Regions from separate parts of the Streptomyces sp. NPDC040622 genome, predicted to be linked through region 2. Evidence: riboswitches for the same ligand, from Rfam matches in the RefSeq annotation. Region 2 holds a riboswitch; the other holds the start of a gene.
The links. A riboswitch is a leader RNA that binds a small molecule or an ion and turns the genes downstream of it on or off. The one in region 2 is predicted to bind S-adenosylmethionine.
Positions count from the first base shown of each region.

Region 1 (7,298 bases), on a different contig from region 2:
CGGGCCCCGCTCCTTCAGGAGTCGGCGCCCGGCCTGTCCACGAGTTCGACCTGATCCACCGCGTTGCACCACCGGCAGCGCACCGACTCGATGGTCTCACTGACCACCTCTCGTTCCTCGACGTTCGACTCTCCGGCCAGGTCGAGATGGACATACTCGACGACCTTGGAGCTGCGGGTCACGTCGAAACGCGTGAGATTGCCGCACAGCGTGCAGCGCCACCGGGTGGTGGCGGTCGGCAGGGGAACCGTCATCGTGGCTCTTCGCTTTCTTCGGAGACTTGTCCGTCGACGTCTTCGGCGACCGAGTTGCCCACGCGGGATTCCGCGGCGCGTAGTGCCCGTAACCCTAAGGCCTGTAAGGGGCGCCATGCTGCGCCCTCCGACGCGGCATGGCGATCTGTGCGCGTAGCGCCCGTTACGTCATGCTCTGTTCATGATCCACACATGGGGTTCGAAGGCGGGCCGGCTGCTCAGGGGGCAGTCCGCCCCGGTGACGTACGGGCTGATCGCCGTCTGCTGCCTGGTCTTCGTCGTCTCCCCCGTGTCCGGGTTCAACCCCGTCTACGGCAAGGGTGACGAGCTGCTGGCGGCGCAGCAGGCCTACTTCGAGCGGTGGGGAGTGGTACCCGTCGAACTGTTCAGCGGGGTCCCGCGCGCCGCCCTCGGACCGTTCACCGCTCTCTTCGTGCACGGAAGCTGGCTGCATCTGCTCGGGAACATGATGTTCTTGTACGTGTTCGGGGCCATGGTCGAGGAACGCATGGGACACCTCCTGTACGCGCTCTTCTACGTCTGCTGCGGATATCTCGCCCTGCTGGCCTACGCGGCCGCGCACGCGGGCTCCGACCAGACGCTCGTGGGAGCGTCCGGAGCGATCTCCGCCGTCCTCGGTGCTTTCCTCTATCTCTTCCCGCAAGCTCGCGTCACCAGCCTCTTCCCCTTCCTCTTCTTCCTGCCGCTGCGTTTCCCTGCGTGGGTGGTGCTGCCGTTCTGGGTGACGCTGCAGTGGCTGGCGGCGGGGCAGGGCGGCAAGGGGACGGGTGTGGCGTACCTGGCGCACCTGGTGGGTTTCTCGCTCGGGTTCCTCTTCGCGTGGGGGTGGTGCGTGCGGCAGCACAGGGGGTCGCGGAGCACGTCCGTGCGCGCGCCGGAGCGGGAGACGGGAGGGCTAGAGTGAAAGGCACAGCACCGGCCACCGAGGGAGACAGCCAGCCGTGATCACCGCGATCGTGCTCATCAAGACCAGCGTGGACCGGATCCCGGAGATCGCCGAGTCGATCGCCGCGCTCGACTCCGTCAGCGAGGTCTTCTCCGTGACCGGCACGTACGACCTGATCGCGATGGTGCGCGTGGCCCGCCACGACGACCTCGCGGACGTCATCCCGGGCCGGATCAGCAAGATCCCCGGCGTCGAGGGCACCGACACGCACGTCGCCTTCCGCACGTACTCGCAGCACGACCTGGAAGCGGCCTTCGCGATCGGCCTCGACTCCTAGGCACGCTCCCCCGCCGTCCCGCCCGCCGGGTCGGTCCTCGTACGCACGGGCCCTGACGAGGGTTTCTTCCTCAGCGCCTCATCCTGGCGGTGCACCGCGACGGCCACCCTCGCTGTCATGGTCTTCTCCCACCGCATGGCCGCCCTGGCCGCCGTCGTGGCGATTCCGCTGGGCATCACCGCGACCAGCTACGCCCTCACCGACCGGCCCGAGCAGCCCGAGGCCCCGCCCGAGGCGGAGCTGGAGAGCGGCTCGCCCTCCTCGCCACCGGGCGCGCCCCGGCCCTCCCCCAGCGACGAGAAGGTGTCCCCACCTCCGGTGAGCGAGACTCCCTCGGACGATGGCCATGACGCCAGCGCCGACGACGGCCGGGGCGAGCGCGACGACGACGGGCCCGGAGACGACGGCTGAGCCCCGGCGCCGCCGGATACCGGCCCGTGTCCGCGTCCTGCTGTGGCTGCTCGTCGTGATGGCCGTCGCGCTCGGCGCGGTCGCGGCCACCACCCGCTCGGTCCTGCTCCGCGACGTCGAGCACCGCATCGACCGCCTCCTGGCCCAGGAGACCGGCGAGTTCACCAAACCTCGCGCGCGAGGGCGTCGGCCCGCACACGGGTGAGAGGTTCACCGACCCCGACGAGGAACTCCTCGGCCTGGTCGGCCGCTCCGGCCGGGCGCCCGCCAAGAAGCAGCAGTCCCGCGAGCCGCGCATCGACCACCCGCCGGCCGAGGACCCCGCCGCGATGAGGGCCGTCTTCGCGTCCCCCGACGCGACCGGCACGCTCCACCGCGACCGGGGCGAGATCCGCTGGGCGAAGGGGGAGATCGGGGCGGGCGAGGGCCACCCGGCGGCCGCGTTCGTCGTGGCCATCCACCCGGCGGGCGAACGGGCCAAGGCCGCCGACGTGTTCACCGTGCTGCCCGCCATCTCGGGCGTCGCGCTCCCGATGGCGACGGCCATCGGCCGGGCCGTCGCCGGACGCGTCCTGGTCGGCTGTGGCGACCCGGGCACGTCGGACGGCGGCACGGGCGCCCTGCAGGCCCTCGGCGCCCTCCTCCTGGACGCCGACGGCTGGGAACCGGGACCCGGCGGGCGGGAGTTGACGCGCCTGAGCCGCATCGACGCGAGCGGCCTCGACGCGCGCCTCGCGCACACCGGGATCCGCGTCGCCTGCGGCCCCTTCAACGTGCTGTGCGGTGAGCGCGGCGTCGCCCGCGTCTTCGGCCCGCAGAAGGGCGCGACCCCCACTCAGGTCGAACAGCTGACCGCCGCCCTGGAGCACTGGGCGCACATCCTCACGCGGGACCTGCGCGTACGCGCCGACCTGTGCACGGGCGCGTCGGGCGGCCTGGGCACCGGACTCGCCGCGCTCGGCGCCGCCCTCCTGCCCCGTTTCGACGTCCTGCTCGACGGAGTCGGCCTGGACGGCAGGCTCGCCCGCGCCGACCTGGTCATCACCGCCGAGGGCGCCCCGGACCACCGGACGCCGCGCGGCGATCCCCGCCGAGGTGGCCCGGCGCGCACACGGTCCGCGCGCTGGGCGTGGACGCCTGCAGCGCCATCCTGCCCGCCCCGGTCCCGCCGACCGAGGCGCTCGGCAGGGGCGGCGAGTTCCTCACCGACGCGGCCGAGCGGACCGTGCGGATGATCCGGCTCGGGTCACGGCTGCTGTCTCCGGCTCAGGCGGCGGCGCTGGTGTCCGGCACGCAACGCCCGTCCTCGGTGCGGTAGTTCCACCGCGCTCCGTCGGCGACCAGTTCCTTGACGGCGCGCACGAAACGCTCGACGTGCTCGTCGGGGGTGCCCGCGCCGAAGCTCACGCGGATGGCGTTCAGGGACTTCTCGCCGGGCGCGGCCTCGGGGGCACCGCACTCGCCGGGCTCGTCGGGCTCGCTGCCGAGCAGGGTGCGCACCAGCGGGTGGGCGCAGAAGAGGCCGTCCCGCACGCCGATGCCGTACTCGGCGGAGAGCGCGGCGGCGAAGTGCGAGCTGTTCCAGCCGTCCACGACGAAGGAGATGACGCCCACGCGCGGCGCGTCGTCGCCGAACAGCGAGAGGACCCGCACCTGCGGCACCTCGGCGAGGCCCTCGCGGACCTTCCCGATGAGGTACTGCTCGCGAGCGACGAGGTCGTCGAAGCCCGCCTCGGTGAGCGCCTTGCAGGCGGCGGCGATCGAGTACACGCCGATGACGTTGGGCGAACCGGCCTCGTGGCGGGCCGCGGTGTCGTGCCACTCCACGTCGACGCCGCCGTCGGCGCGGCGCGCCACCTTCCGCGAGGCCCCGCCGCCGGCCAGGTAGGGCTCGGCGTCACGCAGCCAGTCGGAGCGGCCCGCGAGGACGCCCGAGCCGAAGGGCGCGTACAGCTTGTGGCCGGAGAAGGCGACCCAGTCGACGTCCAACTCGTCGATGGAGACGGGGTGGTGGGGCGCGAGCTGCGCGGCGTCCAGGACGATCCGGGCGCCGTGCGCGTGGGCGGCGGCGGCCAGCTCGCGCACCGGCCAGAGCTCACCGGTGACGTTCGAGGCGCCGGTCACGCACACCAGGGCGGGGCCGTAGGGGTCGCGCTCCGCGAGGGCGCGCTCCAGGGTCTGCACGGCCTCGCCGGGCGTGCGCGGCGCGTTGAGGTAGGTGACGCGGGCGTCGCGCCACGGCAGGAGCGAGGCGTGGTGCTCGGTCTCGAAGACGAAGACCTGGCAGTCGGCGGGCAGCGCGGCGGCCAGCAGGTTCAGCGAGTCGGTGGTGGAGCGGGTGAAGACGACCTGGTCGCCGTCGCGGCAGCCGAGGAACGCGGCGACGGTCTCGCGGGAGTTCTCGAAGAGGTCGGTGGAGAGCTGCGAGAGGTAGCCGGCCCCGCGGTGCACGCTGCCGTAGTAGGGCGCGTACGCCGCCACGTCGTCCCAGACCCGCTGCAGCGCCGGGGCGCTCGCCGCGTAGTCGAGCGCCGCGTACGTCACCTCGCCACCGGTGACCAGCGGAACGGTGACGTCCCTGCCGAGGACGGCCAGCGGGGCGCAGACGGACGGGTCGACGGCAACGGCGGAAACAGACATGGCGAACTCCCGTGAGAGACAAGTGAGTTCACTGCGACGACAGCGGCACGACAGGGGTGCGGCGGTGCAGTGATGAAGAGAAGAAGGGTGTGCGGAAAGGGGCCGAAGGCCCTAGCACATTCGCTTGCTCACGAGACTGCTCCCTTGAGGACCAGGACCCCAGGGTTGAGAGGGGTCCGCGCTTGCCATACGCCTCGCTGCGCACGGCCTGGTCTTCACCCGGGGCACCCCGCCACGGACGGAGGGTTGCCGGACAGCGGGCCGGGGCCGTAGTCGCTGTCACTCATGACCTGTGCAGCATCCTGCCACACGATCTTCGGCGCGCAAGGCGCAGTCCAGATTCCGGACTGCGCCGTGCGTCACACCGGAGGGTTCTCCTCAGCGGTTGCTCGCGGACACCCAGCGCTCCAGGGCCCGCTTCGCGGCGCCCGAGTCGATCGCCTGCGCCGCCCTGACCATCTGGGCGCGCAACTGCTCCACCAGGGGCTCGTCGGTCGGCCTCAGGGCCACCAGGGCCGCCGCGGAGTTCAGCAGCACCGCGTCCCGCACCGGCCCGCTCTCCCCGTCCAGCAGCCGCAGCGCCACCTCCGCGTTGTACGAGGCGTCGGCGCCCCGCAGCGCCTCGACCGGCACCACGTCGATGCCGACGTCACGCGGGTCGAAGGCCTCCTCGCGCACCGCGCCGTCCCGCACCGTCCAGACCCGGGACGTCGCCGTCGTCGTCAGCTCGTCGAGCCCGTCGTCGCCGCGGAAGACGAGCGAGGAGTTGCCGCGCTCGGCGAAGACGCCGGCCACGACGGGCGCCATCTTGGGGTCGGCGACACCGACGGCCTGGGCCCGCACCTGGGCGGGGTTGGTGAGCGGGCCGAGGAGGTTGAAGACGGTCCTGATCCCCAGCTGGCTGCGCGCGCCGCCCGCGTGGCGCAGCGCGGGGTGGAACTTCACGGCGAAGCAGAACGTGATGCCGGCCTCGTCCGCGACCTCGACGACCCGCTGCGGGGTGAGGTCCAGATTGACGCCGAGCTTCTCCAGGACGTCGGAGGCGCCGGACGCGCTGGAGGCGGCGCGGTTGCCGTGCTTGACGACCTTCGCGCCCGTGCCCGCGACGACGATCGCCGACATGGTCGAGATGTTGACGGTCTTGGCGCCGTCGCCGCCGGTGCCCACGATGTCGACGCTCGGGCCCGGCACGTCGATGACGTTGGCGTGCGCGTACATGGCGCGGACGAGTCCGGAGATCTCCTCGACGGTCTCGCCCTTGGCCCGCAGGGCGACCACGAAGGCCGCGATCTGCGCGTCGGTGGCCTCGCCCCGCATGATGCGGTCCATGGCCCAGGCCGTGTCGTCCGCGCTCTGGTCGCGCCCGTCGAGCAGGCCGTTCAGCACGTCGGGCCAGGAACGGTCCGCCGCGGTGTCGCCTCCTGCGGGGGTCACAGCGCTCATAGCCGCTCCTGGTCTTCGTCCGTGGGTGACAAGGGCCCCCGCACAGGGGGTGGCACCACCCTATCCAGCGTCCGGGACGGCAAAGAGCCCCGTCCATGCAATGGACGGGGCTCCTGCCGTGGCGACCTTGTGGTCAGAGCTCGTGGAGCTCGGTTTGATCAGTGGTGGCCGTGGCCGCTCGTGATCTCCTTGTACTCCTCGGCGGTGGGCTTGGGGATCTGGTTGTCCTCCCCGAAGTAGCCCTTGGAGAGCTTCGCCCGGAGCTTCTGCGAACCGGACAGCTTGCGCTCGACACCGTTCTCGTCGACCGCGGGGCCGATCTCGACCGGCTTGTACTGCTCGTGCGCCGTGAGCGTGTGCAGCTGCTCCTGGCTGAGCGGCTCGTGGACCTCGATGAACTCACCGTGCGGCAGGCGCTTGATGATGCCCGACTCGCGGCCGTGCAGCACCTTGTCCTTGTCGCGCCGCTGCAGACCCAGACAGATCCGCTTGGTGACGATGAAGGCGAGGACCGGACCGACGAAGAAGCCGATCCGCACGAACCAGGTGATCGCGTTCAGCGACAGGTGGAAGTGGGTGGCCCACAGGTCGTTGCCACCACCGACCAGCATGACCATGTACGCCGTGATCCAGGCGACACCGAAGGCCGTACGGGTCGGGGCGTTGCGCGGGCGGTCCAGGATGTGGTGCTCGCGCTTGTCGCCGGTGACCCAGGACTCGATGAACGGGTAGACCGCGATGGCCACGAGGACCAGCGGGAAGACCACGACCAGCGGGATGAACACGCCCAGGGCGAGCGTGTGGCCCCAGAGGTTGATCTCCCAGCCCGGCATCACACGGATCAGACCCTCGGCGAAGCCCATGTACCAGTCCGGCTGGGCGCCCGTGGACACCTGATCCGGCCGGTAGGGGCCGATGGCCCAGATCGGGTTGATCGAGGCGATCGCCGCGATGACCGCGATGACACCGAAGACCAGGAAGAAGAAGCCTCCGGCCTTGGCCATGTACACCGGCAGCAGCGGCATGCCGACGACGTTCTTGTTGGTCTTGCCGGGGCCCGCGTACTGCGTGTGCTTGTGGTAGAAGACCAGGATCAGGTGCGCCACCACGAGGCCGAGCATGATGCCCGGCAGCAGCAGGATGTGGACCGAGTAGAACCGCGCCACGAAGTCGCCGCCGGGGAACTCCCCGCCGAACAGGAACATCGAGATGTACGTGCCGACGATCGGCATCGACAGGATGGCGCCCTGCATGAAGCGGACGCCGGTTCCCGAGAGCAGGTCGTCCGGGAGCGAGTAACCGGTGA
Region 1 covers NZ_JBVIXD010000016.1:107,837-115,134, forward strand. The annotation lists gene ACZ592_RS35915 (hypothetical protein) at 15-254, opposite strand; gene ACZ592_RS35920 (rhomboid family intramembrane serine protease) at 436-1,179, shown strand; gene ACZ592_RS35925 (Lrp/AsnC family transcriptional regulator) at 1,217-1,498, shown strand; gene ACZ592_RS35930 (small secreted hydrophilic protein) at 1,616-1,909, shown strand; gene ACZ592_RS35935 (hypothetical protein) at 1,845-2,114, shown strand; partial or broken gene ACZ592_RS35940 (glycerate kinase) at 2,470-3,227, shown strand; gene ACZ592_RS35945 (aminotransferase class V-fold PLP-dependent enzyme) at 3,176-4,549, opposite strand; SAM riboswitch class IV at 4,723-4,840, opposite strand; gene trpD (anthranilate phosphoribosyltransferase) at 4,928-5,992, opposite strand; gene qcrB (cytochrome bc1 complex cytochrome b subunit) at 6,151-7,298, opposite strand, start outside.
Region 1: it holds a riboswitch for S-adenosylmethionine, as region 2 does, so the genes downstream of both, ACZ592_RS35945 (aminotransferase class V-fold PLP-dependent enzyme) here and ACZ592_RS12580 (hypothetical protein) in region 2, are expected to answer to the same signal.

Region 2 (7,298 bases):
CCCTCGGCGCGCTCGTGATGGTCTTCCCGTTCCTGTGGCAACTGCTCACAGCGCTGAAAACCCTCGCGGAAACCTCGCGCGTCCCGCCCACCTTCCTGCCCGACCGGTGGAATGGGGACAGCTTCCAGGAGGTGTTCACCGCGCTGCCCTTCCGGGAAATGCTCACCAACAGCCTGATCAACACCGTCGGGCGCACCCTCGGCCAGCTCGTCTTCTGTTCCCTCGCCGCCTACGCCTTCGCCCGCATGCAATTCCGCGGCCGCAACGTCCTGTTCGCGCTCTTCCTTTCCGTCCTGATGGTGCCGAGTTCGCTGCTGGTCCTGCCGCAGTACGACATCATCCAGGCGCTCGGGCTGCTCAACACCGCGCCCGCGCTGTTCCTGCCCGGCATGTTCAGCGCGTTCGGGACCTTCATGCTGCGCCAGTTCTTCCTCACGCTCCCCAAGGAGCTGGAGGAGGCCGCCCGCATCGACGGCGCGGGCCCCTTCCGCATCTTCTGGTCGATCATGCTGCCGCTGATCCGGCCCGCACTCGCCGCCCTCGCCGTCATCACCGCCATGTGGTCCTGGAACGACCTGCTGTGGCCCCTGATCGTCAACACCGACCCGCAGAAGATGCCGATCAGCGCGGGGCTCACCTCCCTGGAAGGGCAGTTCGAGACCAACTACCCGGTGATGATGGCCGGTTCGCTCATCGCCAGTCTGCCGATGCTGCTCGTCTACGTCTTCCTGCAGCGGCACTTCGTCCAGAGCGTCGCCCTGTCCGGCTCCAAGAGCTGACCCGTCCCCACCCCCCCGAGCGAGGCTCCCCCCCACCCCCACCAAACCCCCACGGAAAGGCAGTCGTTCCCTATGCCACCGCTTCACATCGGCCTGCTCGGCGCCGGCGGTATCGCGCGCGCCCATCTGCCCGGCTGGCTGGCGCTCGGCGCCCGGGTGAGCGTGCACACCGTCGACGGCTCCGCGGAGAAACTCGCCTGCGAGTACGCCGAGCGCGGTCACGACGTCCGGGCCGTCGACAGCGCGGACGCCCTCCTCGCCGACACGACCGCGGTCGACGTCTGCACCCCCACTCCCACCCACAAGGACCTCGTCCTCGCCGCCGTCGCCGCGGGCCGCCACGTCGTCTGCGAGAAGCCGCTGGCCCTGACCGCCCGCGACGCCGAGGAGATCGCGGCGGCCGCCGAGACGGCGGGCGTACGGCTCCACCCCGCCCATGTGGTGCGCTACTTCCCCGCGTACGCGGCCCTGCGGAAGGCCGTCGCCCGCGGTGACCTCGGCGAGCTCGCGGTGCTGCGCTTCACCCGCGGCGGGGCCAGGCCCCAGTGGGCGCCCTGGTTCGGCGACCCGGCCCAGTCCGGCGGCGTGATCATGGACCTGATGGTGCACGACCTCGACATCGCCCGCTGGCTCGCCGGCGACGTGGTCCGGGTGCACGCGCGCACCCGGGGCGTCGAGCACGCGACGGGCACCCCGCCCGAGGTCGTCACCGCGACCGCCGTCCTCACCCACGCGTCGGGCGCCGTCACCCACGTCAGCGGCCTGTGGGGCCTGCCCGACCAGCCGTTCCGCACGACGTTCCGGGTCGCGGGAGCGGACGGTCTCCTGCACCACGACTCCACCGCCGTACCGGGCTTCCGGATCACCGCACAGGGCGTGCGCGCGGCCAACGAAGGCATCCCGGCCGGCCCGATGACCGAGAGCCCCTTCCTGACCGAACTCCGCGAGTTCGCCGCGTCCTGGCAGGACGGCGGGCCCGCACCACGGGTGAGCACCCGCGACGGCGTCGAGGCGGTACGGATCGCCGAGGCCGCCGTGGAATCCAGCCGCACCGGCAAAGCCGTCGAGATCGAGGAGGCAGCGCGATGAAGGTCGCCGTCCTGTCGTTCGCCCACGTCCACGCCGCCGGCTACCTGCGGCTGCTCGCCCGCATGCCCGGCATCGAGGTCCTGGGCAGCGACCCGGACACCGACCACGCGGCGCCCGGCGAGGTCCGCGGCCGGGCGCTCGCCGAGGCGACGGGGACCGCGTACGCGCAGACCTACGAGGAGGCCTTCGCCTGGGGCCCGGACGCCGTACTCGTCTGCTCGGAGAACGCCCGCCACCGCCCGCTCGTCGAACGGGCCGCCACCCACGGCGTGGCCGCCGTCCTGTGCGAGAAACCGCTGGCCGCGACGGTCGAGGACGGCGAGGCCATGGTCGCCGCCTGCCGCGCGGCGGGCGTCCGGCTCGCCGTCGCCCACCCCGTCCGCTTCAGCCCCGCCTACGCCGCCGTGAAGGCCGCCGTCGACGCGGGGGAGGCGGGAGCGGTCCTCGCGGTGTCGGGCGCGAACAACGGCAGCATGCCGACCCGGGACCGCCGCTGGTTCGCCGAACCCGCCCTCTCCGGCGGCGGCGCCCTGATGGACCACACCGTCCACATCGCCGACCTGCTGGACGACCTCTTCGACGAGGCCCGCGCCGTCGAGGTGTACGCGCAGACCAACAACCTCCTGTACGCCGACGAGGTCGACGCCGAGACCAGCGGCCTGGTCAGCGTGACCTACTCCAACGGCGCCGTCGCCACCATCGACTGCAGCTGGTCCCACCCGCGATCCCACCACTCCTGGGGCGGCCTGGAGCTCACCGTCGTCGGGGAACGGGCCACGCTGGAGATGGACGCCTTCGACCAGAAGGTGCACGGCTTCAGCGAACGCGCCGGACGCGGCACGGAGGTCCCGTTCGGCGTCGACCTGGACGAGCGGATGCTCCGCGCCTTCCTGTACGGACCCGAGGAGGGCGGCACGGACGTCGCCGACGGAGAGGGCGGCCTGCGCACGCTGCGCCTCGTGGCGGCGGGGTACGCCTCCGCGGCCACGGGGGTCCCGGTGGTGCCGGCCGGCGTCAACGAAGGAGGCCGCGTCAACGAAGGAGGCAGCCCGCCCGGAGTCTAGACCTGCTGCGGATGAGGACTGAGACCGGAGTCGGATCCGGAACGGATCGGGCGCGTATTAGCGTGGACGGGACAGATCGACCGACAGGATCCGAGGTGCCCGGCCCATGCCAAGCCGCAGCGAGAGCCGTACCCAGCTCATCGAGTCACTCATGGAGCGGTTCCCGCACGTGCCGCGGGAAGCCGTGATCAAGGAAGACCTGCTGCGCGGCGGCATCGCCTTCGACGAGTCGGCCCTCAGCGACAACGAGGGCGGCGACGTCAAGCCGAAGTCGTACTTCATCTTCTCCTTCGACCACGGCACGCTCCCCGAGCTGGGGGCCGCCGCGCTGCGCCGCCCGCCGGAGGAGATCGTCCTCACCGGCGGTCCCTACGAGCTGCGCCGCACCGTCGTCTCGGTGCGCGTGAACCCCGCGTCGCCCTACCGCGTGGCCGCCGACGACCACGGCGTCCTCGGCCTCTACCTGGACGGCGTGCGGATCTCCGACGTCGGCCTGCCGCCGATGCCGGACTACTACCGGCACACCCTGGAGAACGGCAAGTCCGTGATGGAGGTGGCCCCCACCATCCAGTGGGGCTACCTGATCTACCTGACGGTCTTCCGCGTCTGCCAGTACTTCGGCGCCAAGGAGGAGTGCCAGTATTGCGACATCAACCACAACTGGCGCCAGCAGAAGGCGGCGGGCCGCCCCTACACGGGCGTGAAGCCGATGGACGAGGTGCTTGAGGCCCTCGCCATCATCGACAAGTACGACACCAACAAGTCGTCCACCGCGTACACGCTCACCGGCGGCGCCATCACCACACAGCTCCAGGGCAAGGACGAGGCCGACTTCTACGGCCAGTACGCCAAGGCCATCGAGGAGCGCTTCCCCGGCCGCTGGATCGGCAAGGTCGTCGCCCAGGCCCTGCCCAAGGCGGACGTGCAGCGCTTCCACGACTACGGCGTGCGGATCTACCACCCCAACTACGAGGTGTGGGACCCGTACCTGTTCGAGCGGTACTGCCCCGGCAAGGAGCGCTACGTCGGCCGTGACGAGTGGCACCGCCGCATCCTGGACTCCGCCGAGGTGTTCGGGCCGCGCAACGTCATCCCGAACTTCGTGGCGGGCGTCGAGATGGCGGAGCCCTTCGGGTTCAAGACGGTCGACGAGGCCATCGACTCCACCGTCGAGGGCCTGCAGTACTTCATGTCGCGCGGCATCACGCCCCGCTTCACCACCTGGTGCCCGGAGCCCACGACCCCGCTCGGCAAGGCGAACCCGCAGGGCGCCCCGCTGGAGTACCACGTGCGGCTCCTGGAGGCCTACCGCGCCACGATGGAGGCCAACGGCCTCTCGTCGCCGCCCGGTTACGGCCCGGCGGGACCCGGCAACGCGGTCTTCTCGGTCAGCTCCTTCATGGACAGCCTGCCCGCGGAGAAGGCCGCCCCCGAGGACGCCGTCGTGCCGGTGGAAACCCCGTAGAACCGTGGGGTGAGAGGCCTGTCCGGGGGTGCGGAAAAGCCCGGGCAGGCCTCCCGGACGCCGTGTTACGGTCGGGGCGGGTCACGAGTTCCAGCGCCAAGCCCCGGCTCGCTGGACGGCACCCCGCTCCGTCGCGGGTGCCCCGGGTGACGACCCGCCCCGTGCGACGTGCACGGGGAACGGCGGATCACCGGGGTCGGCGACACCGGGGTCCACGACTCCGGAGGCGCACCATGACGCACTCGCACGACACCTGCGACACCTACACCCCCGGTCACCAGGTCCACTGGACCCAGGCCCGCAACAGCGCGAGCGACCCCGGCACGGTGGTCGACGTGCTCCTGTCCTCGCACGACGTCGCGGAGGACGGCCGCATCGCCCTTCATGTGCTCGGCCCGACCAGGGGTGTCCCCGCGGCCCTGTGGACGCACGACCCGGAGCGGCTGCGCGGCCTTCTGCGGGAGCACAAGGGCCTGGCCCGGTGGCAGCCCCGCTGGAACCTGCTGCGGCTCAGCCGCGACACCGTGGGCACCACGCTGGTCTGCGTGGCCCCGCAGCCGGCGGATCACTGACGGCATCCGCCGGGGCCCGCCTCGTCCCGGCCGCCGCCGAAGATCACCGCTTCGTAGGATGACGACGTGATCCGGACGCGGGCGATCCCCGCGTCCGGGCGGCGCGACAGTCAGCCACCCACAGCCGGAGGTCCCCCGTGCAACACCACCCCGTCACCGTCGTCACCGGCGGCAGTCGCGGCATCGGCGCCGCTGTCAGCGCCCGTCTCGCCGAGGAGGGCCACGACGTCGTCATCGGTTACCACGCGGACGAGGCCGCCGCCGAGAAGGCCGCCGACGCGGTACGCGCGGCAGGCCGCCGCTGCGTCACCGTCCGGGCCGACACCGCCGACGAGGCCGACGTCGACCGCCTCTTCGACACCGCGGCGGCCGAGCTCGGCCCGGTCACCGGACTGGTCAACAACGCGGGCGTGGGCGCCCCGGTCGGTCCGCTCGCGGAGGCCGACGCCGCGGGTCTGCGCCGGGCCCTGGAGGTCAACGTGCTCGGGTATCTGCTCTGCGCCCGGCGCGCGGTGCGCGACATGTCGGCCGGCGGCGGCGCGATCGTGAACATCTCCTCCGCCGCCGCGACCCTCGGCGCCCCCGGCGAGTACGTCCACTACGCGGCCGCCAAGGGCGCCGTCGACACGATGACGGTGGGCCTGGCCAAGGAGGTCGCGGCGGACGGCATCCGCGTCAACGCCGTCGCCCCCGGCGTCATCTGGACCGAGTTCCACGCCGACCCCGAGCGTCCCGCGAAGCTCGCTCCGGGCATCCCCATGGGGCGCTCGGGGCAGCCGTCGGAGATCGCGGCGGCCGTCGCCTGGCTGCTCTCGGACGACGCCTCGTACGCGACCGGCACGGTGCTGCGGGTGGCGGGCGGCCGCTGACGCGCCCCGGGCGGCCGCTCGTACGCTGTGCACATGATCACTGGAGCGGTCGCCCTCGCGCACGACGTAGCCATCCGACCCGTCGCGCCCGGCGACGGCCCCGCGCTCGCCCGCGCCCACCGGCGCAACCGCGTGCACCTCGACCCCTGGGAGCCGGACCGGCCCGAGTCCTTCTACACCGAGGAGGGCCAGAGGGACCGGGTCCGCGGGCAGCTGGAGGACGGCCGTGCGGGCCGCTCGGCGCACTGGGTGCTCGTGAGCGGCGACGAGGTCGTCGGCCACGCCGCCCTGTCGAACATCGTGCTGGGCCCGGCCCGCAGCGGGAACCTCGGCTACTGGATCGACGCCGGGCAGGTGGGCCGGGGTCTGGCCACCGCCGCCGCCCGGTACGTGTGTGGGGCGGCGGACGGGGACCTGGGCCTGCACCGTGTCGAGGCGGGCACCCTGCTCCACAACACCGCGTCGCAGCGCGTGCTCGCTAAGTGCGGTTTCGAGGAGTACGGGGTCGCGCCGGGCTACCTGTGCATCAAGGGCGCCTGGCGCGACCACCGGCTCTTCCAGAAGATCCTCAACGACCGCCCGGTGTGAGGCGGTCCCGGGACCGGATCAGACGATGTTCTCCGCGACCTCCGCCTGCTCGCGGTCCGAGCCGTACGCCTGCGGCGTGCTGTACGAGCGGCGCGCCACGAACCACCACACGGTGGCCAGGAGCAGCACCGCGGCGAGCGCGATCGAGGCGTAGTTCATCGAGTCGACCGTCACCGGCGAGACCTGCGGCAGGCAGAACAGCACCGTCACGAAGGCCACCCAGAGCACCGCGATCCAGCCGACGGGCTTGCTCCAGCGGCCCAGGTTCCACGGCCCGGGCTGGAAGCGGTCGCCCGCGCGCAGGCGCAGGTAGATCGGGATGGCGTACGCCGGGGTGATGCCGATGACGTTGATGGCGGTCACCGCCGTGTACGCGGTCGCCGAGTACAGGGACGGCAGGGCGATGACCGCGGCCAGGCCGACCGACAGCCACACCGCGGGCACCGGGACCTGGGTACGGGAGCTGACCTTGCGCCAGATCGCGGAGCCGGGCAGCGCGTTGTCGCGGCTGAACGCGAACACCATGCGGCTGGCCGCCGCGGTCTCGGCGTTGCCGCAGAACAGCTGCGCCACGATCACGATGAGCAGCAGCGCGGTCGCCCCGGACTCGCCGATCGCGTCGATCATGATCTGGGCGGGCGGCACGCCGGTGTCGGTGCCGACCGTGCCCGCGTAGTTCTGGATGGCGAAGGTCAGCCCCGCCAGCAGGACGAATCCGGCGATCCAGGAGGCCCAGATGGCGCGCACGATGCCGCGGGCCGCGGAGACGGAGGCGTTCGAGGTCTCCTCCGACAGGTGCGCGGACGCGTCGTACCCGCAGAAGGTGTACTGGGCGAGGAGCAGGCCGATCGCCGTCACGTAGAGCGGGTTGT
Region 2 covers NZ_JBVIXD010000004.1:121,873-129,170, reverse strand. The annotation lists gene ACZ592_RS12600 (carbohydrate ABC transporter permease) at 1-779, shown strand, start outside; gene ACZ592_RS12595 (Gfo/Idh/MocA family protein) at 852-1,868, shown strand; gene ACZ592_RS12590 (Gfo/Idh/MocA family protein) at 1,865-2,932, shown strand; gene ACZ592_RS12585 (radical SAM protein) at 3,039-4,397, shown strand; SAM riboswitch class IV at 4,477-4,586, shown strand; gene ACZ592_RS12580 (hypothetical protein) at 4,631-4,969, shown strand; gene ACZ592_RS12575 (SDR family oxidoreductase) at 5,107-5,838, shown strand; gene ACZ592_RS12570 (GNAT family N-acetyltransferase) at 5,872-6,426, shown strand; gene ACZ592_RS12565 (amino acid permease) at 6,445-7,298, opposite strand, start outside.